DNA from 2 places in the Paenibacillus sp. FA6 genome. Region 2 is predicted to be linked to the other one. Evidence: riboswitches for the same ligand, from Rfam matches in the RefSeq annotation. Region 2 holds a riboswitch; the other holds the start of a gene.
What was found. Region 2 has a riboswitch for preQ1 ahead of queC (7-cyano-7-deazaguanine synthase QueC). Riboswitches for the same ligand answer to the same signal wherever they lie in the genome.
Positions count from the first base shown of each region.

Region 1: linked by a shared signal. The riboswitch ahead of ACP8HI_RS16800 (queuosine precursor transporter) and the one ahead of queC (7-cyano-7-deazaguanine synthase QueC) in region 2 are both predicted to bind preQ1.

Region 1 covers NZ_CP188820.1:3,576,211-3,592,939, reverse strand. Annotated here, with positions in the region: gene ACP8HI_RS16845 (FecCD family ABC transporter permease) at 1-361, shown strand, start outside; gene ACP8HI_RS16840 (ABC transporter ATP-binding protein) at 358-1,134, shown strand; gene cobT (nicotinate-nucleotide--dimethylbenzimidazole phosphoribosyltransferase) at 1,182-2,237, shown strand; gene cobU (bifunctional adenosylcobinamide kinase/adenosylcobinamide-phosphate guanylyltransferase) at 2,234-2,806, shown strand; gene cobS (adenosylcobinamide-GDP ribazoletransferase) at 2,803-3,612, shown strand; gene ACP8HI_RS16820 (cobyric acid synthase) at 3,629-5,242, shown strand; gene ACP8HI_RS16815 (methyl-accepting chemotaxis protein) at 5,268-6,956, opposite strand; gene ACP8HI_RS16810 (hypothetical protein) at 7,128-7,412, shown strand; gene ACP8HI_RS16805 (L-cystine transporter) at 7,445-8,839, shown strand; PreQ1 riboswitch class I at 8,973-9,017, shown strand; gene ACP8HI_RS16800 (queuosine precursor transporter) at 9,022-9,708, shown strand; gene ACP8HI_RS16795 (M24 family metallopeptidase) at 9,785-10,873, opposite strand; gene ACP8HI_RS16790 (SDR family oxidoreductase) at 11,063-11,911, shown strand; gene ACP8HI_RS16785 (N-acetyltransferase family protein) at 11,922-12,437, shown strand; gene ACP8HI_RS16780 (copper amine oxidase N-terminal domain-containing protein) at 12,759-14,354, shown strand; gene ACP8HI_RS16775 (ArsR/SmtB family transcription factor) at 14,474-15,409, opposite strand; gene ACP8HI_RS16770 (ABC transporter substrate-binding protein) at 15,840-16,729, shown strand, end outside.
Region 2 covers NZ_CP188820.1:3,436,454-3,453,182, reverse strand. Annotated here, with positions in the region: gene ACP8HI_RS16170 (GH36-type glycosyl hydrolase domain-containing protein) at 1-1,305, shown strand, start outside; gene ACP8HI_RS16165 (ATP-binding protein) at 2,022-3,830, shown strand; gene ACP8HI_RS16160 (NHLP leader peptide family RiPP precursor) at 3,910-4,149, opposite strand; gene ACP8HI_RS16155 (hypothetical protein) at 4,221-5,150, opposite strand; gene ACP8HI_RS16150 (ATP-binding protein) at 5,351-7,267, shown strand; gene queF (preQ(1) synthase) at 7,399-7,896, opposite strand; gene queE (7-carboxy-7-deazaguanine synthase QueE) at 7,983-8,729, opposite strand; gene queD (6-carboxytetrahydropterin synthase QueD) at 8,726-9,235, opposite strand; gene queC (7-cyano-7-deazaguanine synthase QueC) at 9,232-9,915, opposite strand; PreQ1 riboswitch class I at 10,030-10,073, opposite strand; gene ACP8HI_RS16125 (AIM24 family protein) at 10,202-10,906, opposite strand; gene ACP8HI_RS16120 (hypothetical protein) at 10,940-11,371, opposite strand; gene ACP8HI_RS16115 (peptidoglycan D,D-transpeptidase FtsI family protein) at 11,583-13,655, shown strand; gene ACP8HI_RS16110 (Cof-type HAD-IIB family hydrolase) at 13,712-14,470, shown strand; gene ACP8HI_RS16105 (DUF456 domain-containing protein) at 14,467-14,952, shown strand; gene ACP8HI_RS16100 (putative polysaccharide biosynthesis protein) at 15,013-16,644, shown strand; gene ACP8HI_RS16095 (DUF2515 family protein) at 16,661-16,729, opposite strand, start outside.

The DNA of each region.
Region 1 (16,729 bases), 140 kb from region 2:
GGCACTTGGCGAACGTCAGGCTGCGCATATGGGTCTTCATGTGGAGCGACTTAAGCTGAGAACATTGATCATATCCACCTTGCTTACAGCAGCGGCTGTATCCGTATCCGGTGTGATTGGATTTGTAGGACTCGTTATTCCTCATATCATTAGATTGATTACCGGACCTGATTATCGACTTATCGTTCCATTATCAGCACTTGGGGGCGCGATCTTCACCATGTGGTGTGATACCGTTGCGCGTTCACTTCTTGCTCCTACGGAAATTCCGCTTGGAGTTGTTACAGCATTCATAGGTGCGCCGTTCTTTGCTTATTTGCTGTACCGTAATAAGAAGCAGAGGAACGGAGGTATGATATGATCGAGGTGACAAAGGTATCCAAAAAATATGGTGAATTCTCCGCACTTCGAGATGTAGATTGGTCGATACGAGAAGGTGAGTGGTGGGGCATCATCGGTCCTAATGGGAGTGGTAAATCAACACTTCTCCAACTAATATCTGGAGTCGATAAGGTCAGTAGCGGGGAACTTATGATTCAGGGACGTCATGTCTCGGACTATAGTCGACGGGAGCTATCTCAGATGTTAGCCGTACTCCAGCAAGATGGTCTTCCTGCGATTCATTATCCGGTTCGAGATATTATAGAAATGGGTAGATACCCATTTCAAGACTGGCTCGGACGAGATCGGGGTAATAATTCTGCAACCATTATTGATGACATCATGTCCAGATTACAACTGATTGATCTAAGTGATCGCCCATTGGATGAACTCAGTGGTGGACAAAGGCAACGTGTCGCATTGGGTAAAGTGATGGCACAGGAGCCACGTATTTTATTGCTAGATGAACCGACAACATATTTGGATATTTACTATCAGCTTCAGTTCATGGAAATGGTTTCTACCTGGCGCAAAGAGACAGGGATTACGGTTATTGCGGTACTCCATGATTTGAATTTGGCAGCTCAATTCTGTGATAAACTGTTAGTGTTACAAGAAGGGGAAGTAGTCGGAATAGGGACGCCGGAAGAAATGTTAACGAAGGATAACATCCGCAGGGTCTACGAAGTGGATCCAGCGGTTGTCCAGCATCCAGTTAGCGGTGTCCCGCAGATCCTTCTATCCCGTTATTGAATGGATGATGTTATTAGAAGGAGTGATGATGAGTGAGTTTGGACATTATGGAACGTATCGGGGAGATTCGTGGTCTTAATCAGGATGCGATACAGGCCGCGAAATTACATATAAGTAATCTGACGGTTCCACCTGGAAGTCTGGGTAAATTGGAGACTATGGCGATACAACTTGCTGGTATCACAGGAGTTGTAAAGCCATCTTTTGATCGTAGAGAAGTCATTATTATGGCGGGGGATCATGGGGTATGTGAAGAAGGTGTGAGTGCCTTCCCACAAGAAGTGACTCCTCAGATGATTCAGAATTTCCTTGCGGGCGGTGCAGCTGTTAACGTACTTGCTCGACAAGCGGGTGCGGAAGTCGTATGCGTAGATATCGGAGTGAATAGTGAGTTGTCCCATCCTAATCTACTATCGCGCAAAATACGCTACGGTACGGCGAATATGGCACAAGGTTCTGCCATGACTTATGAGGAAGCAATACAGTCCATCCTTGTTGGAGTCAATGTCGTCGAAGATGCTGTCAAACGTGGCGTTCAATTATTTATAACTGGCGAGATGGGTATTGGAAATACGACGGCAAGCTCGGCAGTGATCTGCGCACTATCGACAATTAGTGTTAGGGATGCCGTTGGAAGAGGGACTGGCATTGATGATTCCCGTTTAGAGCATAAGATTAGTGTTGTTGAACAGGCGTTGAAAGTGAATGCCCCAGATCCGCTTGATCCCATTGATGTTCTAGCTAAGGTGGGCGGTCTTGAAATTGGTGGATTAGTGGGTGTCATTCTTGGCTCAGCCGTAAATGGTTGTCCCGTTATTATAGATGGCTTTATTTCTAGTGTGGCAGCATTACTCGCCAAAGCAATCTGTCCAGCAGCCGCTAATTACATGATTGTGTCACATGCTTCTCATGAACAGGGACATCGTCTCTTGTTACAAGAGTTGGGTCTTCGTCCTGTATTGGAATTAGACCTCCGTATTGGTGAAGGTACAGGTGGCGTACTATGTCTACATCTTGTAGATGCAGCGTGCCGTATTGTTAACGAAATGGCAACATTCGAAAGTGCGGGCGTTTCCGGTGAATCGAAGGAACAGACGACATGATCACACTTGTCACAGGTGGGGCACGAAGTGGAAAAAGTAGCTTTGCTGAGAAGTTATGCATGTCCATTTCACAAGAGGCAGTATATGTGGCCACCGCTCAAGCCTTCGATGATGAGATGAAGGAGCGAATTGCTCTTCATAAGCTACAGAGAGATGAAGCTAACTATCGATGGCGTACTGTGGAAGAACCATTTCAGCTCGTTAAGCTTCTGAGCGCTTGGCGTGAGAACAGTCTTGGTGAAGAAGATTCTGCACCTACCATCCTGGTGGACTGTCTCACACTATGGTTATCTAATATTCTTCTGTCAGTTGAGGGAAAGACGGATATGTTTGAGCAAGTAAAAGCTGAAATTCTACAATTGGTAGACGAGGTGCAATTGTATCCAGGACAATTGATCATGGTAACTAATGAAGTTGGGAATGGGATTGTACCGGAATATCCATTAGGAAGAATATATCGCGATTTAGCAGGGATCATGAATCAGGCGATATCCAGAAACTGTGCTCAAGTGTTTCTGGTTACGGCAGGGATTCCTATTGAGCTGAAGAGCAGGGAGTATAAACTATGATCAAATGGGGACAAGCGGCTGCGGCCGCTTTTCAATTTCTATCACGCTTTCCTGTTAAAGCTAATCTTGATTATTCACCGACGCTTTTTCGCCAAAGTGTGAAGTTCTACCCGCTCGTAGGTGCTGTTATTGGGTTGGTCGTGTGGGCAGGAGCGGCAGGGTTTGTCTATTTACTGCCGCCTTTACCTGCAGCAGTGCTAACCCTAATATTATGGGTTGGGCTTACAGGCGGACTTCATTTGGACGGTTGGATGGACACGGCGGATGGAATTTTAAGTTATCGTTCTCGTGAGCAAATGCTGGACATTATGAAGGATAGCCGTGTGGGAGCTATGGGTGTGATAGCGTGTGTATTGCTTCTAATGCTTAAGCTCTCATTAATCTATTCACTGTTAGTGGACGGACTTGATTACTCAGGGCTTCTTCTCCTGCCTTTGATTTGGAGTCGCTGGTTCATGGTTCATGCCATGTCTTCATGGCCCGCGGCCCGTGGGAAGGATGGCTTGGCCGGACAATTGAATGGGTTGGATAAAGGACAAATATGGGCGACATTACTCATTACGATTGTGTTAACAGGAGCTGCAGCATCAATAGCACCTATGGTCCATATAAATAGCCATTCATGGACTACAGCATGGTTTGGACTCATTACGATTCCTCTTGGAACGTGGGTTGCAGGAACGTGGATGGCAAGAAGACTGAACGCTACATTAGGTGGATTAACAGGGGATACTTATGGTGCTCTTAATGAATTTCTTGAAGTTGTGGCGTTGCTGATGCTAGTGCTGTTACACAATGTTATGTGAGAGGGGAAGAATGAATATGGAGAAATCTGAATCTCACAATCTGAGTGAGGGTTCTTTTGGAAAAGTACTGATGTTGCAGGGGACGGCCTCAGATGTAGGCAAGAGTGTCATTACCACTGCTTTATGTCGTATTTTTACACAAGATGGATACGGCACAGCCCCCTATAAATCGCAAAATATGGCTCTGAACTCTTATGTCACGGAGGATGGAAAAGAGATTGGTCGTGCACAGGGAGTTCAGGCTGAAGCTTGTGGTATTAAAGCTACAACGGATATGAATCCTATACTCATTAAGCCGGTGAAAGATATGTTCTCACAGATTGTCGTTCATGGTGAACCTTATCAACAAATGAGTGCATCAGACTATCGGAGTTTGTTCTTGCCAAAGGCGAAAGATACCGTGATGGATGCGTTGAATCGGTTACGTGCACAATATGATATCGTATTGATGGAAGGCGCGGGAAGCCCAGCAGAAATTAATCTAAAGAGCAACGACATCGTTAATATGAATTTAGCAGGTTGGGCGGATGCTCCAGTATTGTTAATTGCAGATATTGATCGAGGTGGTGTATTTGCATTTATCGTTGGAACGTTAGAACTACTAGAACCCCACGAGCGGCAAAGAGTGAAGGGGTTCATTATTAATAAATTTCGCGGTGATATTGCTTTACTTGAACCAGGGCTCGATTGGCTTACCGAACGTACGGGTATTCCAGTACTAGGTGTCCTACCATTTATTGAAGAGATTAAGATTGAAGCAGAGGATTCTGTTGTGTTAGATACATTGCGTCAGAAGGTAGCGGAGCAGCGTGAGATCGATATCGCTGTTATTCAATATCCGAGAATATCTAACTTTACGGACTTTGATCCGTTGCGAGAGGAGAAGGATGTCTCCATTAGATATGTGAAGTCAGCTACAGAGTTGGGATCACCTGATGTTATCATTCTACCGGGGACGAAGGACACGATCGGGGATTTGGACTACCTTCGGTTGCAGGGATTGGAAGATGGAATAGCAGAAGCTATGAAATCAGGAGTGCAACAACTTGTAGGCATCTGCGGAGGGTATCAAATGTTGGGTGAGATACTGCACGATCCTTTTTCAGTTGAGGGTGGAGAACCTCGAAGTGCCAAAGGGCTCGGCTATCTTCCAGTCACGACGACCTTTCTGAAAGAAAAAACGACTGTGCGTGTTCAAGGTGCTCTAGCAATGGGTCATCCCCTTGCCCTTGTTACGGAATCAAAAACGGGCGTTATCCCGATGGAAGGTTACGAGATTCATATGGGAGAAACGGGTTGCTTGAACATGAATAATGTAGCATCATTGTTTCAGGTAGAACGAATAACAGGAGAACTCGTAGATGAAGGTTGGGGATCGAAAGATGGTGGGAGATGGGGTACATATCTTCATGGCGTATTTCATAACGATCATTTCCGCAGGTCCTGGCTGGATGGTATCCGTGTAAACAAAGGATTGAGACCTTTGGGTCAGACGTTTACTTCTAGTACGCTCAAGGAACAGGAATTCGATCGAATCGCTGAGGTGGTCCGCAACCATATCGATATGAAGAAGATATACGATATTATGGGTGTCTACCATAAGAAAGACGCCTATCGGCGCCTTGAGTGAATGAGTTAATGTGGTAGATGAATAACTATATTTTGAATTGTTGGATAGCCTCTTGTAGCTGAATAGCATGCTCATGGAGACGAGTTACGGTTGAACGATGCTGCTCCATTTCATTCAATTGTTGCTCACTTGTAGTTGCGATTTCATGCATACTTATTCGAGATCTTGATGTGATTGATGCCGTTTCTTCTACAGATGCACTGACTTCTTCCGTGCCTGCTGATACTTGTTGTGTTGCTGCGGATACGGCTTGTATGCTCTGATTAACATTGTGAATGAGAATATCTAACTGATTGAAGGCTTTTCCAGCATCTTGTACTAATTCTTTACCCGAACGGACCTCTTGATGGACATGACTCATCGTAGTAACTGAGGCATCAGTGTCTTTTTGGATCGTTAATAAGTGTTCCTCAATGTCTTGAGTTGCAATGCGGGATTGCTCAGATAATTTACGAACCTCTCCTGCAACAACTGCAAATCCCCTTCCATGCTCGCCAGCACGAGCAGCCTCGATAGATGCATTAAGTGAGAGCATTTGTATTTGCTTAGTAATCTCGGATATCGAAGTAACCACTTCTCCAATCACTTGCGAACGTTTATTCATGGAACGGAAGGATTCTAGAGAATCTATAGAGGTCTGCTCTAATCGTTGCATTTGCTCTATAGCACGTTGTGCTAGTAAATTACCACTAACAGCTTCATTAGTTGCTTCAGCTACCTGTTCGGATACATCACCGGAGGAATTGGCAATGTGCGTGATTCCTTGGGTGATCTCTTCCATTGCGATGGCATTTTCTTTGGAGGTCGAGGCAATACTTTCACTACCTTTGTCAATCTCTTGAAGGACTGAGTTGGAGCGTTCGACCATCGTTTTCATAGTTTCTGTGCGGTTTAATAAATCATTAGATCCAGCCAATACTTCATGAGAGGTTAGTTGGACATGTCCGATCATTTCTTTTAGATTATGAGTCATTTGTTGGAAACTGCCGGCAAGTTGAGCTACCTCGTCATGTCCCGCAACGATGATATCTTGCTGCAGATTACCTTGTGCGAGACGGTTACTGTGTGTCGCTAGTTGAACGATCGGTCGGATAATGCGTCGACTGCTGAAGTAAGCAATGCTTAAACCCACCAGCATTCCAAGAAGAGTTATCCCTATACAGATCCATATAATAAACTGAGTCTCCTCCAAGATAAAGCTCGCATCTAAGCTGACTGCCAGAATCATTGTACTCCCCGGAATAGCTATAAAATCAGTTTTAAATGTGCCATGTTCGTTAGTATATACTTCGCTAGTAGCGGTCTTATTATCGACTGCGGTTTGCATTTCTTCCTGGAATGGAATAGATTGATTCACTTTTAGGGTTGATATACTGTTTGTGGCTAGTACGACTACTTCATGATCCTTTACATTAGCGAGATAAATATTATGTAATCTAAAATGGTTCATTTTTTCATCGAAGTAATAGGAGAGTGTGGTTTGAGATCCTTCGTTTCCCTTCTGTGTTTGCAACACTTGAGAAGTATTTAAGTGTTTGTATGTATCAGTAGAACTCATCTTAAGATTGTTATCAACTTCAGGTAATACATAATTATTGAATATATTCATTAGAACAAGATAGAAGCTTATACTGAAGAGCAAAGAAACAATGAATAGTACGATAGTAACTACGGACATGAACTTACGACTTATAGAATTTCTAATCCCGAACATGGTGAAACATCTCCTTTGCATATTGTGCTTATGGTTTCTATTGATTTTACAGAAAGAACAGAGAATTGAATAGCGTTATTTTCAACAATTTTGAAACTTTTCAGTAAACTTCGCAAATCCATGAATTTAATCATTCATTTATCTTGTTTGCAGGCTTGGCAATGGTAGTCTATGTTTAATTTGAGTTGGGGAACAGTAGACGGATGCAAGTGGGGAACTTATCTTCATGGTGTATTTCATAACGATGCCTTTCGTAGGTCTTGGCTGGATGGTATTCGTGTGGAAAAAGGATTAAAAACTTTGAGGAATACATATAGTTCTAACGTGCTCAAGGAACAGGAATTTGATCGGATTGCTGAAGTGGTTCACCAACATATCGATGTGAAACTATCCCTATCCAAATACTTGGTTATGTGCTATTATAAAAAATATCGACATTCTAACTTATTTGTTTAGCAATATATTTTAATTTTTTGGGGGCATATATAATGGAAACTTTATGGATTATTATTAATATCGTAGTCATGCTGTTACTGATCGGGTTACTCGTATGGATGCAAAAGAAACATATTTCCTTCACGAAGCGAGTATTTACAGGTTTAGGGTTGGGAATTGTATTTGGAGTTATTCTACAATTCTTCTTCAAACCAGATTCCGCTGTTATAGGGAAGTCGACGGAATGGTTTAACTTGGTAGGTTATGGTTATGTAGGGTTGCTCCAAATGATCGTGATCCCGCTAATCATGGTGTCAATCATTTCTGCCATCATGAATTTGAACGGTGTTAAGAACCTTGGGAAGATGAGTTTTTCTATTATTGCAGTTCTTCTACTTACGACTGCAATTGCGGCATCTGTAGGTATTATCACCACGCTGAGCTTTGATTTAAAGGCTATTGATATTCAGAGCGGTGACAGAGAACAGGCACAGGGTTTGAAATTAGAGGAGAGACTTGGCGTTGTTGAAGATAAATCTATTCCGCAGCAAATGCTTGAATTTATTCCGAAGAATCCATTTGCAGATATGACGGGATCCCGTAGTTCTTCTACGCTTGCTGTCGTTATTTTCTCTGCCTTTATCGGTGTAGCAGTTCTTGGAATAGATCGTAAGAAGCCCAAGCAGGCACAAGTCTTCCGCGATTTGATCGATGCGGTGTATGCTGTTGTTATGCGAATGGTTACCCTTGTGTTGAGACTGACTCCGTACGGTATATTGGCGTTGATCACCAAAACTATCGCTACGACTCATGTTGATGAAATATTAAAGCTGATTAACTTCGTAATCGCTTCTTATGTAGCTTTGATTGTTATGTTTATTATTCATTTAATATTGATCACGCTGTTCGGGTTCAAGCCGCTAGTATATCTCAAAAAGGTACTGCCTACGCTGACATTCGCATTTACTTCACGCTCTAGCGCAGCTACCATTCCACTTAATGTAGAGACTCAAACGAGGAAACTCGGTGTATCTACAGGTATCGCGAATCTGTCAGCTACGTTCGGGGCTACCATTGGTCAGAATGGTTGTGCCGGAATTTATCCAGCCATGCTCGCAGTGATGATTGCTCCGACAGTAGGTATAGATCCAACAAGCTGGAGCTTTATTGTGAAATTGATTCTGGTTATTGTGATTAGTTCCTTTGGTGTGGCAGGAGTCGGTGGAGGTGCTACCTTTGCATCACTTATTGTCCTTTCTACGATGGGCCTACCTGTTGCATTAGCAGGTCTACTGATTTCTGTGGAACCTCTAATTGATATGGGACGTACAGCACTGAATGTGAATGATTCGATGACTTCAGGTCTTATTTCTAGCAAAATATTAAAAGAGAATGACCCGAAAGTATACAATGACCGTAATATAGATTTAGATGCTACACAAGCTTAGGTAAGTAGGGTCTTCATAATCCAATACATGAGAAACCAAAGCAGAGGGTTGCTTTGGTTTCTTTTGTTTGCAGGCTTGGCAAGCGCAGTCTTCTGTGATAAAGTAAACCATGTTTTGAACGTCTATGACGTTTGGAACCGCGGTTCGTAACTATCCCGCGTAACAAAACTAGGGGGACAACCATGTTTAATTTAGGCTGGGGTATTTTTTATGTTGTTGTAAATTTTTCACTTTTTTTACTATGCTATCGCCTTTTTGGCAAAAAGGGACTTTATGCTTGGATTGGTGTAGCTACGGTAATTGCCAACATTCAAGTTACTAAAACTATCGATATGTTCGGAATTGTTATGACTCTGGGCAACACGATGTATATAAGTTTATATATGACTAGTGACCTTTTAAATGAAAAGTATGGTCATGGAGAGGCACGAAAGGCAGTGTGGTTCGGTTTCTTCACCCTGTTGATGACGACGGTTATTATGCAAATGGCACTCATCTTTACTCCGCAAGAGGGAGATTTTGCTCAAGCTCCACTGGAGGCTATCTTCGGACTCATGCCAAGATTGGCACTAGGAAGTCTTACAGCATACTTCGTAAGCCAATTTCTTGATGTAAGGCTATACAGTTGGATTCGCAAGTTTTATCCCAAACCTGAACAGTTCTGGATTCGTAACAACGGAAGTGCGATGATCAGTTCTTTTGTAGATACATTGATATTCTGCTCTATTGCTTTCTCCATACCGAAATATAGTTGGGAAGTGTGGCTGGAAATTCTCTTCACCACCTATATTATTAAATTTGTACTCATAGCTGCCGGAACGCCATTTCTGTATATAGCTCGTTCTTTTAAATTTAAAGATGAAGATTAAAATGGAGGAATTTCGACCGATACACTTCTATAACAAAGAACCTGACGGTAGTTTCTCCGTCAGGTTCTTGTGGTTATTAACCGATTATAGTTAGCTCTTTAGGGAAAGAAGTTAATACATCTACTCCATCGTCGGTTACGACAATATCATCCTCAATTCGTACTCCACCCAAACCGGGAACATAGACTCCTGGCTCTACGGTAAATACCATACCAACCTGAACCAGATCCATATTGTTTGCATGCACGGATGGATACTCATGAACATCCATTCCTAGTCCATGTCCAAGTCGATGCATGAACTGGGGACCATATCCTGCAAGTTCAATAACACTACGAGCGCTTTGGTCTACAGATGCTAATGTTACTCCTGGGCGAATGGATTGAATACCTTGTAGATTGGCGCCAAGAACTGCATTATAAATATTAGTAAGTTCCTTACTAATGTCTCCAATTGCAAATGTGCGCGTAATGTCAGAAGCATAGCCATTCGCAAATACGCCCATATCGAACATTAATAAGTCACCATTTTGAATTTTTCGTTGCCCAGGTATTCCATGAGGAAGAGCCGTGTTAGGTCCAGAAAGCACCATCGTATCAAAAGAGGGACCGTCTGCGCCAAGCTTCTTCATCAAATATTCAATCTCAGCGACTAACTCTATTTCAGTTACACCGACCTGAACTCGAGTCAGGCTTTGACGGAGAACCTCTTCAATAAGGTTAATGGCATGTTTCATTCGGACGATTTCTTCGGGTGTCTTCTTTACTCGCATGCTTTGGAGTATAGGACCAATATCATGGTATGACTGTGCACCAATGGATTCTTGAAGGAGCTCAAAGCGAGAGACGGTTAGCTGGTCCTTCTCAATGCCGAGGGAGTGAATACTCGCTCGAAGTTGTTTCTTAAGTAGTGTATATGGATGATCTGTATCAGCGTGCGTAATAATTCTCTGAACAGAGGATGTAGCATGAGCGGCTTCGGCATCAAGGGCGGGTACGATTAATACAGGTTCCTCTCCGCGCATAAGTACTAATCCCAAGAACCGTTCATGCGGATCGCTAGCAAAGCCTGTCAAATAGTAAATATGCTTAGGATCTGTAATAATTGAGGCATCCAATCCTTGCTGATGCATTGCAGTATCTAATTCAATCAATCTTTCATTCATTGTATTGTCATCCTTTCGTGTTGCCATATCAAGGTGGAAAAGCGTGTATATCTAATTGTATTATAAACATCTACTCATAAATGAGAAAGAGAGTAGAGCTATATGGATAGTTTGTAGTGTAAAATTAGTATGTAAAGAACCTAAGGTATTGATTATACTATTACCTATTAGATAGGAGGATGATGGTGCATGCGAAATAAAGTCGTCATGGTGACCGGAGCTAATTCAGGAATGGGGCTTGCTACATCCATTGAATTAGCCCAAAGAGGGGCTCATGTCATCATGGTCTGCCGGAATGAAGAACGAGCTAGATTAGCTCATGAAGAGGCTGTAAGACAGAGTGGGTCAGAGCGTATCGAATGGATGCTTGGGGATCTAGGTGATTTGGATAGTATTCGTAAGTTAGTCGTGGACTTCAAAAAGAAGTTTGATGTTTTGGATGTACTCATTAACAACGCGGGTGTGGTCTCTTTGAAGCATGAATACACGCAACATGGTTTTGAAATACATATGGGTATTAATCATTTGGGACATTTCCTACTCACAAATTTGTTGATAGATAAACTTAAGAATGCCGAACAAGGTCGAATTGTGAATGTCTCTTCTGGAGCTTACAAGGTTGGGAAGATCCATTTCGATGATCCAGCTTTAAAGAAAAGATATCATGTTGTCAAAGGATATGCACAATCTAAACTGGCGAACATTCTGTTTACTAAGCAATTAGCTGAAAGGTTAAAGGATTCTCGAGTGACAGCCAATTGCTTGCATCCTGGTGCGGTCATGACTAATCTTGGCATTGACCGTAAGACGGGATTTGGTAAACGTGTGTACGCCTTGTTACGTCCTTTTTTTCTGACTCCGAAAGAAGGAGCTCAATCAGCTATATATCTAGCAACATCATCTGAAATTACGGGAGTAAGCGGGGAATACTTCTATCGTCAAGAAGTGAAGAACCTTTCAGTACGTGCTAATAATAAGCAGGATGCCGAGCATCTATGGCGTTGGAGTGAAGAGCAAGTCGAACTATATATGAAGTGAGGAAATAGGAATGAACTTACAGGATTACGTTATTGATTATGCAAAAATTGAAGATTTACCATCCATTGTAGACATCTATAACTCAACGGTTGCAGGTAGGGTGGTTACAGCAGATTTAGAACCAGTGAGCGTAGAGAGCAGAAGCCCGTGGTTTCTTGAACACAATGATCACCACAGACCGCTATGGGTTATGAAATCGGCAGGCAATGTCATCGCTTGGATGAGCTTTCAATCCTTCTACGGAAGGGCGGCTTATGATGCGACGGCGGAGATTAGTATTTACGTATCAGAAGATTACCGTGGTGCCGGAGTCGGAAGTATCCTAATAGAGAAAGCTATTGAAGAATGTCCAAGGCTTGGGGTTACTAACCTGGTTGGCTTTGTATTCGGACATAATGAAGGAAGTTTAAAGCTTCTAACAAGGTATGGATTCAAGCAATGGGGTTATCTGCCGGGAGTTGCCGAAATGGATAATGTGGATCGAGATCTAGTTATTGTTGGACTAAAGATCATAAAGGAAGTTTAAAAAGTCATCTTTTGATCACGAAGTATAGTAAGAGGCGTATTCGACATCGAAGATTGAATTCAACCGGCCCTAGCATATGCTTCCGAAGTCGTTTTCTACGAAAACGTGTAGCTCCTCACTCACTCCCTTGCTTCATTCAATCTTCTGAAGCGTTTTGAAAAAACGCAACATCGTAAGCAGACATTTTAGTGCTGAAAACCTGACTTTTTGAACTCGTATTTATAATAGGTATAATGTAGGAGAAATTTCTCTTTACAGAATAATCGCCCACTGGCATACTTGGTAAATAAGTGTAATTTAAATTTACTGAGGAGGCAAGAAATGAAACGTATCAAATGGTTAATAGCTTCAGTACTGGCATCCATGCTTGTAATATTATCTGGATGTCAATCTGTTGGGGGATTGGATATTAACAAAAGTATGGTAGATAGCTTTGCGGTCAAATCTTCAGAATCGAAACAAACCTTTTCACTTGAAATTGTACCTGCACTCGGGCAGGCCAGTGAAGAAGATAAGAAAATGATTGATCTACTGAACTCATTTTCATTAAGTATTGACCATGTTAAAATGCAGGATGCATCAACTGCATCTGTAGAAGGATCATTGAGCTTGGATGGAAAAAAGGTGCCGTTCCATGTATCCGTGGATAAGAAAGAGATGATTATTTGGGTCCAAGGAGCTAAAAAGCCGGTCTCTATCCCTCTCGATACATTGAACTCAGCGTATGGCGTAGATTTAGCTAGTCTTCAACCATCTACTGAACAATCCCTTAAATTGATAACAGATGTAGGTAAGTTCTTCTTCAAGAATGCGCCTAATCCAGAATCGATATCCTTGTCAACCGTAACAGATACCGTGTATGGTGAGGAATTAAGTCTCAAGAAGCTTCATGTGGATGTTCGTGGAGATGAATTGGTTGGTCTCGCTAAATCCTTCCTAACGGGTGTATCTAAGGATAAAGAAGGGGTCAAAGAATTAATTAGTACGTTATATGATGTGTATTATCCTATTTATGAATCTGGATTAAACATGTATAGCGAGGAATATTTAGAAGAAGAATACTTTGAGGATAAAGTATCATCTTTTGATTCATGGGAAAGTGTTATCCAAGATAAAGAAGCCACCGTTATTTATTTGACTAATCAATTGCAAAAGGTATTGAATGATATACTGGTGGACTATGATAGAGATATAAAGGATCTTTTCGAAGAAGAACCATTATTGAATGAAGTGTTTAGTAAAGATACAGTGCTGTCAATGGATATTATGTTTGATAACAAGCTACAGATACGTAAGCAAAATGTAGATCTTATCGTTCAGCTTCCGATCATGGAAGGAATTCCAGTGAAGCAAATTAAGATTCATTCTAAAAGTGAAATCTGGAATGTGAATAAGCCTGTTACTATAAATAAAGTAGACACGACTCAAGGCGCTTTGGAGCTAGATATATTAGCTGTGGATCAGATTACTCCTGGAACCCTTCTACGTAATTTCGAAGGTCAATCTGAGGCGTATCGTTTCTTGAAAGAAGATATGAGTATTACGAGTAAGTATGTTATTCTAGAAACGCTTGTGGATGAAGAGTATGGTTGGTACTATGATTATTCTCTTCCTATCGAAGTGAATAGAACGACGATGGTACCACTTCGACATGTTGCTGAACAGTTGGATGCTGAAATGAAATGGGATAATACGTTGAAGCAAGCTACAGTTATTGATGATCTGACAGGTTCAACTATTGTTCTTAAGAATGGTTCCAACCAAGCACTTGTGGACGGTAAAAAGGTGAAGCTTGCTGAGCCTTTCATGAACTATGAAGGAACATATTATGTGCCACTTCGATTCATATCCGATGCGTTAGGTGCTACGGTCGAGTGGGATAATTATACGAAGTCAATCATTATTGAACGTAAATAATGAATGGCTAGGGAAATATAATAAAAAGGTTGAGCAGGATCATTCTGCTCAACCTTTTTATTTGGAGCGTCTAGCATAGTCACTATCTCCTGCACGGATTTACTCAGTGAATGTATTCCTTAACTTAAGGTGGGACTATCATCCTCATGGACTGTGTAAAGTACGCGTGAGAGCAAGTCCTGAGCATAATTACCGAAGGATTTACCGTAGATGGTTAGTCCTCGTTTATTGGTAGGATTATCAGTGACAGCGATACGGAAAAGGATATCGCTCTTGTAGTCGAGTTGAATATTTTTAAGTGTAACGTTTGAAATCCGACAACCATCGATGTAACTGCCATCATTATTAATACGTATCAATTTAAGCATACCATATTGATTCAAATGGGGAGGCCACCAGTCAGGATTAAATGTTCCTCTGATTTCACCGAAATCTCCGGGGCTGGTCCAACATCCAATTTCAATACCATTAACATAGAAGTAAATATCAGACGGATAATTATCACAATATCCTGGAGCCTCAGAGCTAAGTTCCATTGAGAATTGAATTTCACTGAATGATTGATTTGGTTTTAAGTAGTTGGGAATACGATATTCTAGAAAACCTTCGGATAACCAGATGATTTCAGAATCAACACGCTGTGGATCAGCGAAATACCTAGGCTCATCAAAGTCTCCGATAATGCTATCTTTTGTAGCGAGCCCGCATGTAGGAACGACATGATAGTTGCTGTAATGACCTATCTTTATATCGACCTCATACAGATTGGCGACCTCTTTATTTCTTAAATCCACCATCAGCTTATCTTTATTTAGATAGCAAATTTTCTGTAGCCCATGCTTGCCAACGGAGGTATTGATCTCAATTAGACCACTATCTTCTAGCTTCTTGATATGCATCGTAATAGCACCACTACTAAGATTGAGTTTACTTGCTATTTCATTAAGGTTAAGGCTTTGGTTGTTAGCTAGTAACTCAAGTATTTGTATACGAACTTCTGAACCTAACGCTTTGAAAATATTAATGCCAGACATGAGATTTTTAATATAAATCATATGAGTGAATTCCTTCCTTTTAAATTATTTATTTTAGGTAAATCTAAATTGATTTATAGTTATTGCGTATTCTGGGACAGGGATCTATAATTTCAGTATATTCTAAAGTGATTAAGACTTAAAGGTAATTATTATCGATCATTCAACATAAGTATAAATCAGTTCATATTTATGTTGACTAATTCGTTTTTATTTGGTAAATTATTTTTAGAAATAAAGATGTTATTGATTAATGTTAATATTAACTACTCCACACGCAAAGAGAGGATGATGAGTCCCAAGATATTTCAAGTACATTGGAATATCAGTCGTTACTGAAGATTGAGGGTGAGAATTGATAATATACGTAATTAAATAATTATCAATTATGTATGCGCTTCCAATCAATTTCGGAAGATTTCTTTCTTATTAAATTTATGGAGGGGTTAAAGTGATTAAGAAAAAAAGTCTATTTATCGTAATGACACTCATTTTGGTATTTGCTACTGTGCTTGCGGGCTGTGGAGGTACAAACGAAAAGAATAGTACTGTTGATAAAACTACTAGTGCTAAACCTAGTGATAAGAAGATAGAACTAACATTCATGTACAGAGGTGGAACGGATGAGCAAGCGGCCTATAAGAAAGTAATTGAGAAATTTGAGGCTGATCATCCAAACGTTAAGGTTAAGATTATAGTTACAGCAGCTGACCAATACGCAACGAAGCTAAAAGCATCCATTACTGGGAAAAGTGTGCCGGACGTATTCTACTTTGAATCCGGAGACTTGAAGGCTTATGTGAACAGCGGCGTGTTACTGGATCTTACAAGTTATGTTGAAGGTAATGAAAATATTAACCTAGATAACATTTGGAAATACGGTGTCGATTTGTATCGTTATGACGGTACAATGGCAGGACAAGGTAACTTGTATGGTATGCCTAAAGACGTAGGACCATTCGCACTTGGATATAACAAAGATATGTTTGAAGCAGCAGGTATTCCTCTACCTGACAAAGATGTTCCTTACACTTGGGATGAATTCATCAAGGTTTCCAAACAACTGACAATTGATAAGGATGGCGATGGTAAATCTGATCAATATGCTACCGGTTTCAACGTGAACTGGGCTCTACAATCCTTTGTATGGAGTAACGGAGCGGATTGGATCGATGCTACTAAAACAAAAGTAACCATCGATGATCCGAAATTTGTAGAAGCGCTACAATTTTTCGCAGATATGCAAAACGTGCATAAAATTACACCTTCAACTGAACAAGCACAAACGTTGGATACTTACCAGCGCTGGATGAAAGGCGAAATGGCTTTCTTCCCTGTAGG
Region 2 (16,729 bases):
AAAGAGCGAATCATCGATATTGCCTCAACTCAATTCGAGGATGGCGGAGCATATCATCAATACCAGCCATTAACGAAACAAGGTAATAACGAAATCGGTGGTGGGTTCAACGACGACCCATTATGGTTGATCCTCGGAACAGCTGCCTATATTAAGGAAACCGGAGATTTCAGCATTCTGGATGAAGAGGTTCCTTTCGACAGTAATCCGAATAATACAGCAAGCTTATTCGAACACTTGAAACGTTCTTTTTACCACGTCATTGAGAATCTCGGGCCACATGGATTACCACTCATTGGCCGTGCAGATTGGAATGATTGCTTGAACTTGAACTGTTTCTCCAACGTACCCGATGAACCCTACCAAACGACTCAGAACTTGGAAGGACGCGTAGCAGAATCTGTATTTATCGCGGGTCTGTTTGTATTCACTGGACCAGATTTTGTGGAATTATGTAAACGCAGAGGGCTGGAAGAAGAAGCTAATTCCGCGCAGAAACATATCGATACAATGACTTCAACAACACTTGAGCATGGGTTTGATGGTGAATGGTTCTTGCGTGCTTATGATCATTTCGGTAACAAGGTGGGAAGTAAAGAGAATGAAGAGGGACAAATCTTTATTGAGCCACAAGGATTCTGTGTCATGGCCGGAATTGGTGTTGAAGAAGGTTTAGCGAAGAAAGCTTTGGATGCGGTTGAAGAAAGACTAGATACGAAATATGGTATCGTTCTACAAAACCCACCTTATTCCAAATACTATATTAATCTTGGTGAAATTTCCTCGTATCCGCCAGGATACAAAGAAAATGCAGGCATATTCTGCCACAATAATCCATGGATTATGATGGCTGAGACGACCATTGGTCGCGGAGACCGTGCATTTGAACTTTACACTAAGATTGCACCTGCCTATTTGGAAGAGATCAGTGATATTCACCGAACAGAGCCATATGTCTATTCGCAAATGATTGCGGGTAAAGATGCGGTGCGTGAAGGTGAAGCGAAGAACTCATGGTTAACGGGTACAGCAGCATGGAACTTTGTGGCAATCACACAATCCATACTCGGGATTCAACCAGAATTCGATGGACTTAGAGTGAACCCATGTATCCCAACAGCTTGGGATGGATTTAGTATCACACGTGTCTTCCGTGGAGATACCTTTGTGATTAACATAGCCAATCCAAACCATGTGTCCAAAGGTGTAGCCTCTATGACTGTGGATGGTAAACCTATCGAGGGTAATGTACTGTCAGTCATTGGGGATGGAAAGATGCACAAAGTGGAAGTTGTATTAGGATGAACATAATATAGTTCTATTTGAAATAGATCATGGCTTACGCTTCTTCAGGGCAATTCCGTCATCTTCGCTGCTTCGAACCTGATTTCTAGTTGTCTATAAGTATGGATTTTGGTTTACAGGCATCATTCACACTATTTATTGGTGCGATTGATGCCTGTTTTTCGTATAATAAAGGTATCAAATTCAGACAGGTATTCACGATGATTTTAAATTAACCATCTTTTACTCTAAGTCCATACATAGCGATTTACGATATAGTCGTAGCGTAAGACATATGCTGCGACAAATGAATAATCTCGTCTCGATAACGGCCGCAATGCAGTTCCTCCCATTCGAAAGCACGTTACAATCAGAGATCTCCCAAAGTGATTCAGGTTGTAGAAAAGAAAGATGAATTTGAGTTCAATAAAGACGCAGGAATGTACGTTTGTAAAGCGGACCATATTTGCTGTTAATCTAAAAAGAATATTGACGCTTATGAAGTAGAAAGGACAGAGAAGAACATAAATAAAGGCGACTTTTCATTCAGAAAGGAATGGAAAGTCGCCTTTATTTATTGAAATTCATTTCACATTTCTTATTGATTGATTCACTTAATTTTTAAAATATTACTTATTATAGAAGGTTTATAGCGTCAATAGGTAGAATATATAGATTATTCAATATTATTATCCGTAACTGTAATCTAAATCTTACTATTGAGGTGCTACTTAGAGATGAAGTTTGTACCTAAAATAAAGGCTGTTATTATTGTCTTGATAATGATCTCGTTAGTTCTTATCTCAACCAATAATGGAAAAGTTCAGCAAGAAAAAACAATGACAATTACAGAATGGCAGAACAAATGGGGTTCACAGGTGGACTTGGCCCTATGGTATAAGATACAGCTATCTGAGATGGGTTGGAGTGCCCCAGCATTATTTGTTAACAAAGTTTATGGACATAATACTATTGTTAATACAAGCGATTCACCATTATACGAATCACAGAGGATGTATGACTATAAAGTGAACAGGGCTATTAATCCTATGAAAACGAATAATTCTAACGAATTAATGTATGCAGGGACTGCAATAGACAATGGAAAAGTAGGCATTCAGGATAGGCAAGTGCTTGGGAATTTCTCTGAACGGATTTCGAGCTTTGTTAATCAGGATCTGATTGATGTTATTCTTGGTAGCTCGTTTATTTTTGTATCGGTAATAATGTTGATTTGCTCCACGTTTCTAAGAAAAGAATTTTTATCGATGTGGTTTTCCTTGTCAGCCGTTATTTTCTCTATAGGTATTTTACTGATGACCTATTCTTCTTATTTATATATTTCATTTGGAAGAAATGAGAAGTTATTTGATATCGCGTTTGATTGTGCATTGTTTGTTTTGCTGCCATCATTAACGTTTTTCTTTGAGGAAACGTTTGGTAGTGGATACCGTTCTATTATGAAGCACTTTCGAAGATTCCAGGTTGGGTACTCTATTATTTGTTTTATGTTTTTGTTAATGAATCAGTTTTGGATAGACAAGTATTATGAAATCTATTACTTTGTTTCTGTCGAAATTCTAGGGTACACGATTATCGTTCAATGTTTATTATTGGTGATTACTTCGATTGTTTATGTCGTTAAAGGCAATAAGGATGCCTTAATTCTATCCATTGGATTCACGTTTATTGCAGGTACTGCTTTAATTGAAATGGTACAGTTCTATTCTAGATCGGGAAACTATACCTTTTTTGCTTGGAAATGGGGCGTTGTCGCATTTATTGTAGTGCTCATTATTGTTAGTGGAAGGAGATTCGCTGCTAATCACGATCAAGTTGTTCAATATTCTAAGGAATTAGAATTATTCAATAATGAACTACAACGCTCTGAAAAAATCGAGATTATTAGTGAGCTAGCAGCTTCTGTTGCACATGAAGTTAGAAATCCGTTACAGGTTACGAGAGGATTCTTACAATTATTAATGGAAAGGTATGAACAACAGAAGGATCGAGAGTATTTGGCACTGGCACTTGATGAACTGGATCGTGCATCGAATATCATTACTGATTTTCTGATATTTGCTAAGCCTGGATTTGACCGGACAACGGAGCTGAATGTTCGTGATGAACTGAAACATATTGAAGGTATTCTTTTACCACTTGCTAATTTATCTGGAGGAGAGATCCAAGTAGAGATACCTCCTGATCTTACGATCAAGGGAAATTCATCTAAGTTTAAGCAGGCTCTTATCAATTTAATTAAGAATAGTATTGAGGCTTGGGAAGGAGAGGGAAATATTAGAATATGGGCTTATCAAGATCATTCAGTTGTGTCAGTCCATATTCAAGATAATGGTGAAGGAATGGATCAGGAGGAACTATTAAGATTGGGAGAGCCCTATTTCTCGAATAAAACGAAAGGTACTGGATTAGGATTAATGGTGAGTTTTCGAATTATTGAAGTTATGCAGGGGGAAATTCATTATAAAAGTCAGAAAGGGGTTGGGACAGAGGCGATCATTACGTTCCCATCCATCCTGGAGTGAATCCATAATGGATGGGAACATAAGATAGTGCCACGTTCCCAACCCCTTAGCAGTAATCTATGAAGTAGGTGATAAATAATTACCACTTTGCTTTTGTTTGAGTGTTATCTGGGTTATTGCTAGATGGACTAGAAGGGAGCACTAGATAGAATACATCTGATGATTCTTCCACTGTTCTGAGCTTAATATGTTCCGGAATCATAATGCCAAGTACATCTTTGATTGCTTTCTTAGGATCTGTTAAGAGAAGTGCTTTGAAGCTTGGATCTTCCCATGCCTTGTTAATGACTTGTGTTTGAAGGAGAGCCTGTTGCGCCATTAGAATCACCCTTTCAAATTGGTTAATACTTACTTTATAAGGATAACATGGGAAGTGAAATAAATCTATCATTATTTAATATTTTTTGATAACCAGTAATGTAAGCCACCATTTATTTGCAGTATTTTCTCATCCTCAATCAGTTCAGCATCTTTAATCAAGTCATTAACGAGTGTTTCGTGAAAGGATAAAAGGTAAGGAAGCATTAAGTCTAACTGTTGAATATAAGCGTGATTGCGAATGGCGATTTCTGTATAACGCTTCATTACACCATGGACAAAGATAGCATTTTTAATATATCCGATGGTTATAGGTTCCCCTGTATCATTCTCCGCTTTAATCATAGATAGTAATCCGTTATAGTTGTTTTCCTTATAATCTTCCTGCCAATCAATCCAGTCATCAGCCATTTGTAAAGTAATGAGGACATGATTGATCATATCTGATATGGGTGACACAAGGTCAGGCTGCCCTGATAGTAATAGAGCACCTGTACTAGACAGCTTAAGGGGGGCTGCTTTATTGGCCATCATAGCTAAATCCGTGTGGAAATAATCCTGCTGAATCTCATTAGAAACACTGTCTGACCAATCTATTATGTATTGTTGAAAGTATGTCCAGAATGGGGAAGTGGAAGTGAAAAGGCTTCTGTAGATTTCTTGGAAATGCATATGAAGTAAATTTGCAAGTGGTATTTGATCTCGATCTAAGTTGTCTTTACTATCCATGATATCATCCTGAATGAAGTAATAGAGCATGGCGAATACATTACCAACAGATAATGCGACACAATCTTCTTTCTTTAGATGAGTCATTTCCTTTAACCAGAAAGGTAGTAGGTAACAGATATAGTTCTTTGCACTATCCTCTTGTCGGGCATCAAATTTACTTAAGTAAGTTAAACCTTTGTGATTTAGTGGTGGTGGGAAATTCTCTATTACGCGTTGTGAAGTCATAAAAATATGGGCTATATCATTCTCGAAATCTTTATACCATTTCATAGAATCACTCCCTTTTTCAAGTATTTTATCACAGTTATTGAGGTAAACCTATGTGGAAATCAGTTATACTGAAAAAATAAATAAATTATTTCAATAATTTGTATTTTTTTAGAGGGAAGTAACGAAGGCTGTCGAATTTTGAATAATACTGAAAAATAAACGAAGAGAGAGTACTATTTATTTTACGTTGAGGTGCGTTTATGAAGTGGGGTATAAGAAGTGTGTTTGTTGTTATATTTATGATGATTGTTGGTACATCTTTTAATACGATCTATGCATTTCCTCAAGAGGAGCCAAGGCATTATTCCACTCCAATTACGGAATGGCAATACTATTGGGATCAGAGTGATAGAGAATCGATAAAGAATATAAATGCTGTTCATCCCTTAAAATCCTGGACTTGGCGTGACTCAAATCTGAGTATTTCAAATCGTGAGCATCTAAGTGATGTTTTGTGGATCAAATTTAGACTCCCGGCATTTGGAATCAAGACTCCAGCTATATTCATTAATAAGCTTTATGCGAATCAGGTCCATATATATCTAGACAATGAAATAGTGTATAAGGACAATAGAACCTATATGTATGATTTGAATACGATTCTTTTGCCGTTAAATCCCCAGGATGAAGGTAAAGAGATAGTTATGATCTTGCATGCACAGAATAATCGTCTAGGTATGGCTGAGGAGATTTTAGTCGGAGACTATCAGACACTACTCCAGCGTTTCAACGCGAAAAACTTGATAGATATTATTTTAGGAAGTTCTATTATTTTTATAGCGATAGTTATGCTTATTTGTACCATATTCTTAAGAAAGGCCCAAATAGCTGAATGGGTCCCACTAAATGTTGTGTTATTTTCGATAGGTATATTAATCATTACATATTCGCCTTTTTTGTATACCCATTACGGAGAGTATGGTACCTTATACACCACCCTATTTGATATAGCTCTATTTACCTTTTTACCAGGTCTGACCTACATATTTGAATCTATGATTGGTAAGGGTTATGGTGGATCTATTCGTAAGTTACGTAAATTTCAGATGATCTACTCCCTGTTTTGTTTTGGCTTTATGTTGATCAATATGTTTCGAGATAATGAACTATACGAAGCTTATTATGTTGTCTCCGTGTCGATTTTAGGTATACTCATTATAATTCAAGCTATGATATTGATGATTCATGCCATATACTACGCCATTAAGGGTAATAAAGACGCTGGAATTATAGCTTTGGGATTTTCCATATTCTCAATTGTGGTTGTAGCAGAGTTCATATGGTTTTATATGCAACATGGAAATTATGAAGTGTTTCTATGGAAATGGGGTCTGATCGGATTTCTGATTTCACTCATTGCAGTGCTCGGAAGAAAATTAGCGATAAATCATATTCGAGTGATTGAGTATTCTAAGGAACTCGAACGGTTTAATAATGAACTACAGCGCTCTGAGAAGATGGATATTATTAGTGAACTAGCAGCTTCTGTAGCGCATGAAGTAAGAAATCCATTGCAAGTCACAAGGGGATTCCTTCAATTGCTGGAGGAGAAATCTAAGGACAAAGAGAAGGGTTATCTGAAGCTTGCGCTTGAGGAGTTAGATAGAGCGTCCGAAATTATTACAGACTTTCTGACATTTGCGAAACCTGAGATCGAACAGGTCACTCTGCTGGATATATTCGTAGAATTTAAGCATATAGAAGGTATTCTTTTACCTCTGGCTAACTATCAAGGAGGGCGCGTGCAGATTGATATTCCGTCTGGATTGATGATTCGTGGAAATATATCTAAATTCAAACAAGCGTTTATTAATATGATTAAGAACAGCATTGAGGCATTGGGTGAAGATGGAATTATTAGAATATGGGCTTATCAAGATACAGAACAGATTGTTATCCACATCTATGATAATGGAGAAGGTATGGAAGTAGACGAAATTAAGCGTTTGGGAGAACCGTACTATTCTAACAAAACTAGAGGAACTGGTCTCGGTCTAATGGTGACGTTCAGGATCATAGAAGCAATGAAGGGTAGCATTATGTTTACAAGTGAAAAAGGGATCGGAACAGAGGTTGTCATTCGATTCCCAGTGGGCATCAATGACGACAATATATAGTTGAGTTCCATGGGTTGAGTGGAGAATAGCGTTATAAACGACCCGTAAAATGGGTACTTATCTCAAAGTAATTATTTTACGGGTCACCATTCTGAACAAGCTAAGACGGCATGCTTTTTATCCAAAGTAATCTATCTATTATCTATTTTCTCTGGATACATGTCGTGATTCATGAGACGGTGCTGTGCCATTTCCTCATATTTCGTTTCTGGGCGTCCATAATTGCAGTAGGGGTCGATAGAAATTCCACCACGTGGCGTGAATTTTCCCCATACTTCAATGTACTTGGGATCCATCAATGCAATGAGATCATTCATAATAATATTCATGCAGTCTTCATGGAAATCTCCATGATTGCGGAAGCTGAATAGGTATAGCTTAAGTGACTTACTTTCTACCATCTTAATATGGGGGATATAACTAATATAGATTGCAGCGAAATCTGGTTGTCCTGTAATAGGGCATAAGCTTGTGAACTCCGGGCAGTTGAATTTAACGAAGTAATCACGGTAGGGATGCTTGTTGTCGAAGCTCTCTAGAATGGAGGGATCATACTCTGTAACATACTTCGTGCCCTGATTTCCTAGTAGCGTGATGTCTTTCATTTCATTCTGTTGTCTTCCTGACATAATATATGATTCTCCTTTATGGTTTAGTGATTAGAATGGATTAGTCCTGTCGCACTGGGCTAATCCATTCTAAATTTATAGTGAAATTAAACGCCTCGTTTATTCCCCCACACTAACGTATGAAGCTGAGGTAATACCCGCACATCATTCAGAATGGAGGATTCCATCACTTTATCAATAAGCCATTCATAGCGCTGCAATAAGGTGGAGGTGAGGTGAGCTGAGTCCATCGTGTGCACATCGTCGTTTCCTACTTGCAGATACATAGGAGCATCTGGATAGCGAAGATGAACTTTAACAGCATAATCAAGATCATCCTCGTTAAAAACAACCACCTTTAGACTGTGGGAAAGAGCTGAAGGACGAGACTTTAAGTTATTCATAACAACATCCAATATTCCCCATTCCGTACTCATGCCAGAACTTGGGGGCTTAGGAGACAATGTCACTTCGTCAACGTCAGCAAGCCAATCCTGCCATTTGGAGCCTTGTGTTTCAACGGCTACTGTGATGTTCCGTTCGTGTAACAATTGAATTAATCCACCAAGTTGCGGAAGTAAGGCAGGATTGCCTCCGGACAGCGTGACATGGGAGAATCGGTCTCCACCAACTTGGGTGAGTTCATCCCAGATCAGTTCAGGCGTAAGGAGCCTGATGTGTTCTTTTCCACTACCATCCCAAGTAAAGCTTGAGTCACACCATGAGCAACGATAATCACAGCCAGCCGTGCGAACGAACATCGTCTTTCTCCCGATAACCATCCCTTCGCCTTGGACGGTAGGTCCGAATATTTCAAGAACGGGAATTGGACGATTTATCGTAGAGTTACTCATCCGATCATCCACTCCCGTCTTGCTTCGGCAAAGCTTGTGGGTGTTTCATAGAGTCTTACAAACTCTGTACGGGTCTTTCTAGAGTGATTTATATCGTTCTGATCATTAAATTGATTGGAGTTTTGCAAGGCATCTTCCATTTGCTCGAACAACCAGACGACCATATTCTCAGCTGTTGTATTCATCTTTGGTAAAGTCTCATTCAGATAGCGATGGTCAAGAAAGGGTTCGATACGTTCCTTCCAAATGTCCTTAATTTCTCCGAAATCAATCGTTAATCCAATATCATTCGGGACACCGCTAATTCCAAAGACGGCTGTATACGTATGCCCATGTAGATTTTTACATTTTCCTTCATAGGCATGTAAATGGTGAGCAGCATCGAAAGTGAATTCTTTACTGACCAGTACTCTTTTGTTGTGGTACCTGAGCTCGTCACGTTGAATGTCATCTTCGAAGCGCTGAAGAGTATCTACGATACGAAATTCTCCTGGTGTACGAGTCATCCTTCAGCACCACCTTTGAGTGATGCAGAATCGTTGCGTACAGCTAAATACTGATCAAGGCCTGCCTTACGCAGCTTACATGCTGGACATTCTCCGCAGCCATCACCAATGATACCGTTATAACAAGTTAATGTACGATTTCGAATATAGTCGAATGCACCTAATTCGTCAGACATTTGCCATGTTTCTGCCTTGTTCAGCCACATGAGGGGGGTATGAACTACAAAATTATAATCCATAGATAGATTAAGGGTGACATTGAGAGATTTAATGAACACGTCTCTACAGTCAGGATAGCCACTGAAATCAGTCTCGCAAACACCAGTAATTAAATGTCTCGCACCAATCTGTTTCGCAACGATCGCTGCGAAACTTAGAAATAGCAAGTTACGGCCATCTACGGTGGTGTTAGGAAGCTGACCTTCTTCGTGAGTGATATCAACATCGTGACGAGTTAGTGCGTTTGGAGCAAGTTGGCTCAGGAGACTCATATCGAGCACGGTCTGCTTGACACCTAGATCAGCTGCAATACTTGCTGCGCACTCAATCTCTAATTTATGACGCTGGCCATAGTCGAAGGTAATGGTTTCTACCTCACTATAATTTTTTTTGGCCCAAAATAAGCATGTTGTACTGTCTTGGCCGCCGCTGAATACGACGACTGCTTTGTCCTTAATCATCACAAAAAACCTCGCAATCTTCTTTAAATTCATAGAAGAATAGGAGATTCATGAACTGTATTCCAACTCAAAAAAAAGCCTTAGTTGATTAAAAAAATCTTAATCAAATGAATAAGGTAAATAGTTTTTTATAGAGGGAGTTCGCGAACCTCTTCCATGCGGATCAGCATGGATTATCTTCAATTGTTCTAACGTTTAAACTGTAAGCTTAGAACGGCATCATTATAACATGGAAGCAGTAAATAATCATGTTGTTAACTTATGTCAGAATTCATTTGCCAATCTACTACTTAATGAAAATACCTCCAAACGGGATGATTTCTCTAAGTACACGCTTGATGAATCCATCATTAGCCCAGTCTTTTTCCAAACGATGGTTTTGACGACCTGCCTGGAAGAGAACGGAACCAAGCCCAGTCATCTTCCAGTGATAGCTCATGTGCTGGCTGGCGAGTGTGTTTCCGTATACGGTTAACTCAAGCTTGGCATTCTCAGGATAGGCGACTAGACTTCCGGCATCGATATATACAGGTTCTGTAGGATGAAGCTCGGTTTGACAAACGGGTCCTTGAGTGAGGATGCCGAGGGTTCCAGTACCAGCGAATTTAACTTTTATTACATCGCGGGTGACCAGCATATTCTTGATTTGTAACACACGTGTCTGCATAGTAATGCCATCGCTATAGAAAAAAAGACTGCGGAAATCATACAGTAGATCGCTACCATTCTGTATTTCCACAGACTTCATTGCAAAACCAGGAGGCAGCGCTGCGACAAATTGAGATGGACCACTCATGTCAGATTGTATTAACTTGCCCTTGCGGTACATGCGATTCACATTCATGAAACGATCGCTACGCCCGTTAGAAGGTCCACGATAGGAAACGATCTGTTCGGGGTGAAGTATATGGATGAGATCTCCCTCCGCAAGGGAAAAGGTGACTGCTTGTCCAATGGGAGTATTACTGGGATGATTGATTTGTATATCCATGGGATAAACCTCCTAGGCAGAAGTTAAATAGACCTACCACTTATTTGAGCGCCTCATCACGAATCGGACCGTACGAATAAGAACGAAATAGCCTGCCGCTAGAGCAATTGCCCAAATGACTATGTTTTTTATTTGAGAGAATCGATTCTGACGTGCTATCTCTGATTCTTTCAATAGTTGAACCGTCTCTGTAAGCTGGCGATTCTGTTCCATAAGCTGCGCAGTTTGTTGTTCATATGCTTCAATGCTCGCTCTGGCATCATTTAGATCATTATAAGTCTGCTCGTAGCTTTTCTTTAACTCATTCATCTGAGCTGGAAGCTCAGAGAATATCCCCAATCCGTCATAGAAATCTGTAAAGTAATTTGCATATGTCTTTTGGGGTAGAAGAGAGACAGAAACACATAGGAAAAGGATGATAACTGTAGTTTTACTGAATCTATAAAGGAGAATTCGCAACTTCATATATTCACCACCTGAATAATCTACTTTGTCTACATCTATATTAATCTAAGTTAGAAGAAAATACATTATGTTTGATTCGTCATATTTATGACTTGAGATGAAGAACATGGTAAAGGTGTAGGTGGCTTTAATTTATGTTAGAATAAGAAAGACATTTTTTCGTGTAAATGAACTACTTTTAAGTAGGGTAAAGCTAAAGGAGGATGAATCCGTGAGTGACTACGTGCCGGATCGGGTGCAGGAAGAATCGCCTAAACATAAGAATAGTTTTAACCTGAGGATTAATTTGTTTTTCTTCAGCACATTCCTTATATTTTGTGTCATTATCGTACGCTTAGCCATATTGCAATTTGTGGAAGGACCTACGTTAAAAGGTGAAGAAACAAGTAGAGATGTGAAGAATGTGCCCATCGCTCCTGCACGCGGAAATATTTTAGATGCTACGGGTGTAAAACTGGCGTATTCTAAACCAGTTCAATCTTTATATATTACTTTGCAGAGTAATTATAGTGATAAACCGGATGGGGAGAAACGAGATAACTATCCGGAAATAGAGAAACTGGCTGAGGGTATTGCAGCAGCATTCGCGGAATTTGGTGATTCTGATGGTGAGAACTTAACGAAAGAAGATGTCCTAGCGGCGATGGATTTGAATAATAAATTGAATTTCGGATTTATTCCTAGACGTATTAAGATGGGGATTAATGAAGCAGAGAATGCTTATTTCATGGAACATAAGACTGAATTTCAAGGAATAAGTGTTATTGAGGAGAATGAACGACAATATGATCTGGACACCGTTGCTGTTCAAACGATTGGCTACATCAAAGATTTCAAAAGATCCAAAACGTTAGACAAATATCAAAATATTAATGAAGAGATGAAGAATGGTACACAGACTGACCCGGGACTCATGTATGGAGAATCCGAGTTCGTTGGGTTTGATGGCTTAGAATTGATGTATCAAGATGAACTTCGAGGTAAGAACGGTTATCTGAAGATACCGGTTGATCCACGTAACATGCCTGAAGGTATCGACGAGATTGTACCTCCGGAAAAAGGACATGATGTGTGGTCAACGATTAATAAGGAGATTCAAGTGAAGACTGAGCAAGCCATTATGGATCAATTAGATTGGTTACATAAGAATCCTGTATCTGGGAGACTTCATAAGGATGCGACCACTGGCTTCGCGGTAGCTATGGAAGTGAAGACGGGTAATGTCGTCGCTATGGCAAGTATGCCGGACTATGATACAAATGTGTGGAGTTCGGGTAACATTTCATCAGAAGATTGGTCTGGGAAGGTTGAATATATTTACCAGAATGGAACGATTCGTTCTTTTAATCCTGGTAAAAAAGGAACTCATCCTGAATCTGTTGTCCTTTTGGGCTCTACGATTAAACCATTGTCTGTGTTAATTGGATTAAATGAACGCTTCTTCACAAAGAACTATACGTATTATGATAAAGGTGCAGCCTATTTCGGTAAAGTAGGTCATCAGGCACGAGTTCAAAACTCAGGTGGAACTGTCTATGGTGCTATGGATCCAGCGAAAGCGATAGAGAAATCTTCGAATGCCTTTATGGTGGATATGGTAGGTAAACCTCTCGTTAGTAAGTATGGAGCGGGCGCCATCGATAAATGGGATGTATATATGAAGGAATTCGGACTTGGCGTTGTGACGGGGAGTGGTCTACCTGGTGAATACAGAGGGTGGCGTGAGTATGTTGATGTGAAAGCGGCGGGAAGTACCCAGTCTGCTATGGCATTTGCATCATTCGGTCAAGGCGGGAAGTATACAACGCTACAGCTTGCTCAATTTACAGCAACACTTGCTAATGAAGGTCAACGATTGAAGCCACAGCTCGTTAGTAAAATCACCGATAGTGATGGAAATATTGTTCAAGAGTTCGGTCCTGAAGTATTAAATGTTGTTAATAATGGTGATAATTTCGATAAATCATATTGGAATGTAGTGAAGAAAGGTATGAATAGTAAAGTGTCCGCTTTTGACAACTTCGGATACGACTTTGCTCGGAAAACAGGTACATCAACGCAGACAGTTGGTCCTAAGTCAGTGGATAACGGCGTATTCATCGCTTATGCGCCACGAGAAAATCCGGTATTAGCTGTCGCTGTGATGATTCCTGAGGGCGGATTTGGATCGAGCAGTGCGGCTCCGATCGCACGACTAATATTTGATGCTTATGATGAGGTTTATGGATTAGATGGAATACCTAAACCAAAGAAGGATGTTGCAGTTGATGATATTCCGCAATAATGACCATTCTATAGCACAATGTAGATATTGGGGTATTCTGACAGGAGGAGCTCACCATGAACACAAAGTATAAATTATTGGCACTGGATATGGATGGTACACTCTTGAATGATGAAGAGAATATTTCATCAGAAACGATAAAATGGATAAGACGGGCGACTGAACATGGGGTGCATGTTTGTCTTTCAACAGGGAGAGCCTTCGCAAGTGCCCTTCCTTATGCGGAACAATTAGGCCTTGATACCCCGATGGTTACGGTTAACGGAGGTGAGGTCTGGAGTGCTCCACATAAGCTTCATCGACGTTCTTTACTTGACGTTCAAAGGCTCAAGGAGCTACATGAAATCGCCATGGAGATGGATACTTGGTTCTGGGCATATTCAGTTCACAATATTTATAACAAGGAACATTGGATTACGCAGCCGCTAGAAGATAACGAGTGGCTGAAATTCGGTTACTACACGGAAGACAGCGATATTCTACATCGTATTCTTATGAAGCTACAAGACATGGATGGTCTTGAGATAACGAACTCATCTCCATTTAACCTTGAAATTAATCCTCAAGGAGTCAATAAGGCCACTGGGATTGCGGAAGTATGTAAGATACTTCATATTGATATGTCTGAAGTGATTGCTGTTGGCGATAGTTTGAATGATTTGGCTGCAATTCAGCAATGTGGATTAGGAGTGGCGATGGGGAATGCACAGCAACATGTGCAGGATGAAGCAGATATTGTCGTAGCGAGCAATAATGATGATGGGATTGTGGAAGTCATTAAAAATGTTATTTTTGAGGGGCTAAACGGTAAATGACCATACTCGGGTGGAGTTTGATTATTGTTTTGTTTATTGTAGGACTTGCCGGAGCGATATATCCTATTCTCCCGGGTGCACTTGCCATTTATTTAGCGTTCTTTGTATATGGTTGGTTCTTTAATTTTGACTCTTTTGGAGTATGGTTCTGGATCATTCAGACGTTAATTGTGGTCGTATTATTTGTTGCTGATTATGTTGTAGGTGCGTGGGGGACTAAAAAGTTTGGGGGCTCACGTAAATCAGTCATTCTCAGCACGATCGGAGTCATCATTGGCCCATTTGTGATTCCAGCTTTCGGTCTCATTATTGGTCCGTTTCTAGGTGCATTTATCGGTGAACTTCTATCGGGTTCAAATGTATCGAAGTCTGCAAAAGTAGGTGTTGGCTCATTAGTGGGGCTATTTAGCAGTATGGTCATGAAGATCATCCTGCAAATTGCCATGGTTATCATCTTCTTTATTTGGATCATCGTATATTAATGAACGTATGTAATGCTCGCAATCGGAGCTGTCTTGTCGTGAGAAAGTAGGGGAACGGGTTTGGTAAAGAAAGAATCTTTTGTTAAAGGCACACTTATTCTAGCTGCTGCTGCCTTGATCGCACGCGTTCTCGGTTTGGCGCAGCGCGTACCTTTGCAGCATATGTTAGGCGATGTAGGGAATGCATCATTTACGATTTCCAATAACATTTATTTGATGTTATTAACGGTAGCAACCGCTGGAATTCCAAGTACACTGAGTAAGATGGTATCCGAGCGTTACGCATTGGAGAAACCACATGAGGCACAGAGAATATATCATGCAGCCTTAATCTTCTCTGCTGTCATGGGGGTTCTCATGACTGTGATCCTGTATGTGGGTGCACCGTATTACGCTGCCAGCACTCACACACCTGAAGCGACCCTTGCTATTCGTACTTTAGCACCTGCACTTCTGCTGTTTCCTACCATTGCTATGATGCGTGGATATTTCCAAGGCCGCAACAATATGATGGCTGGTGGTCTCTCACAAATTGTAGAACAAATGGCGAGAGTCGGAACGGCACTCATACTGGCGTATATTTTGCTACGAATGGATTACGATGACAGTTTGGTTGCTGCCGGCGCATCGTTTGGCGGCGTGTTCGGTAGTATTGGGGCATTTGGGGTTATGTTATATTTTACAATTAAAATACGTAGACAGGACCGCACACTTAACCTTCAAGAGGGTCAGGGTTCGTCGCTTCCTATGTTGCGTATTTATAAAGATATATTCACATTATCGATACCTATTGTATTAACCTCGTTAGCTGTTCCGGCCGTGAACTTTATTGATACTTCTATTATCAAAGAGTTGCTAATCGGTCAGTCAGGGGATACTTACGCAACTCAAGTTCTAGCTATTCTCGGAAGTCGGGCACAGCCAGTAGCCGGTATTCCACCAATACTAGCTATAGCGCTTAGTACATCACTGATTCCAATCATATCAGCGGCATTCGCTCGAAAGGATCAGTCATATCTTAAACAACAAATTACATTGGCGATGAGAATTGCCATTCTAACCGGTATGCCGATGGTTATCGCACTGTGTGTGGCAGCGTATTCTGTTAATGGTCTTTTATTTACAGATTTAGATGGCAGTGGGATCATTATGTTACTTACTTTAGGGACGATATTTCAGATTACGATGATGACCTCCAATTCGATATTACTCGGCGTGAGTAAAGCGAGAGTATCGATGGTCAACGTTATGATTGGTGTTGTTGTGAAGCTTGCAGCCAGTTACGCTCTAGCTCCATTCTTTGGAATCTATGGTATTATCGCAGCAACGGGGCTTTGTTTCTTAGTGATTACGCTTCTTAATCTTAGACTTCTTAAGGTGATTGTGCCTTTCACCATACTTGGAAAGCGCTGGATTAGCTTCATGATAACGATTATTATGTCCGCTGGAGCGGGGTATGGACTGAATCAAGTAGGAATCCAACTTGTACATATTATGCCAGATAGATTAGCTTATCTAGTCACCTGTTTAGTTGTAGGAGTCGCTGTCGTTGTTATTTACTTGGTTCTGCTTATTGTACTTGGGGTTCTACGTCAAGATGAATTATCCAGCTACCCCCGTATGTTACAGAAGGTATTCGCACCACTTATGCGTCTGCAACCGAAACGTATTCGTAATCGTGCGAACGACTAACAGTGGGAGTTCCATATTAATCAAAGTTCCTTACGATATCGTGTGCTAATGCTGTCTTTTGCAGAGCCGCTCGATGATCGTGACT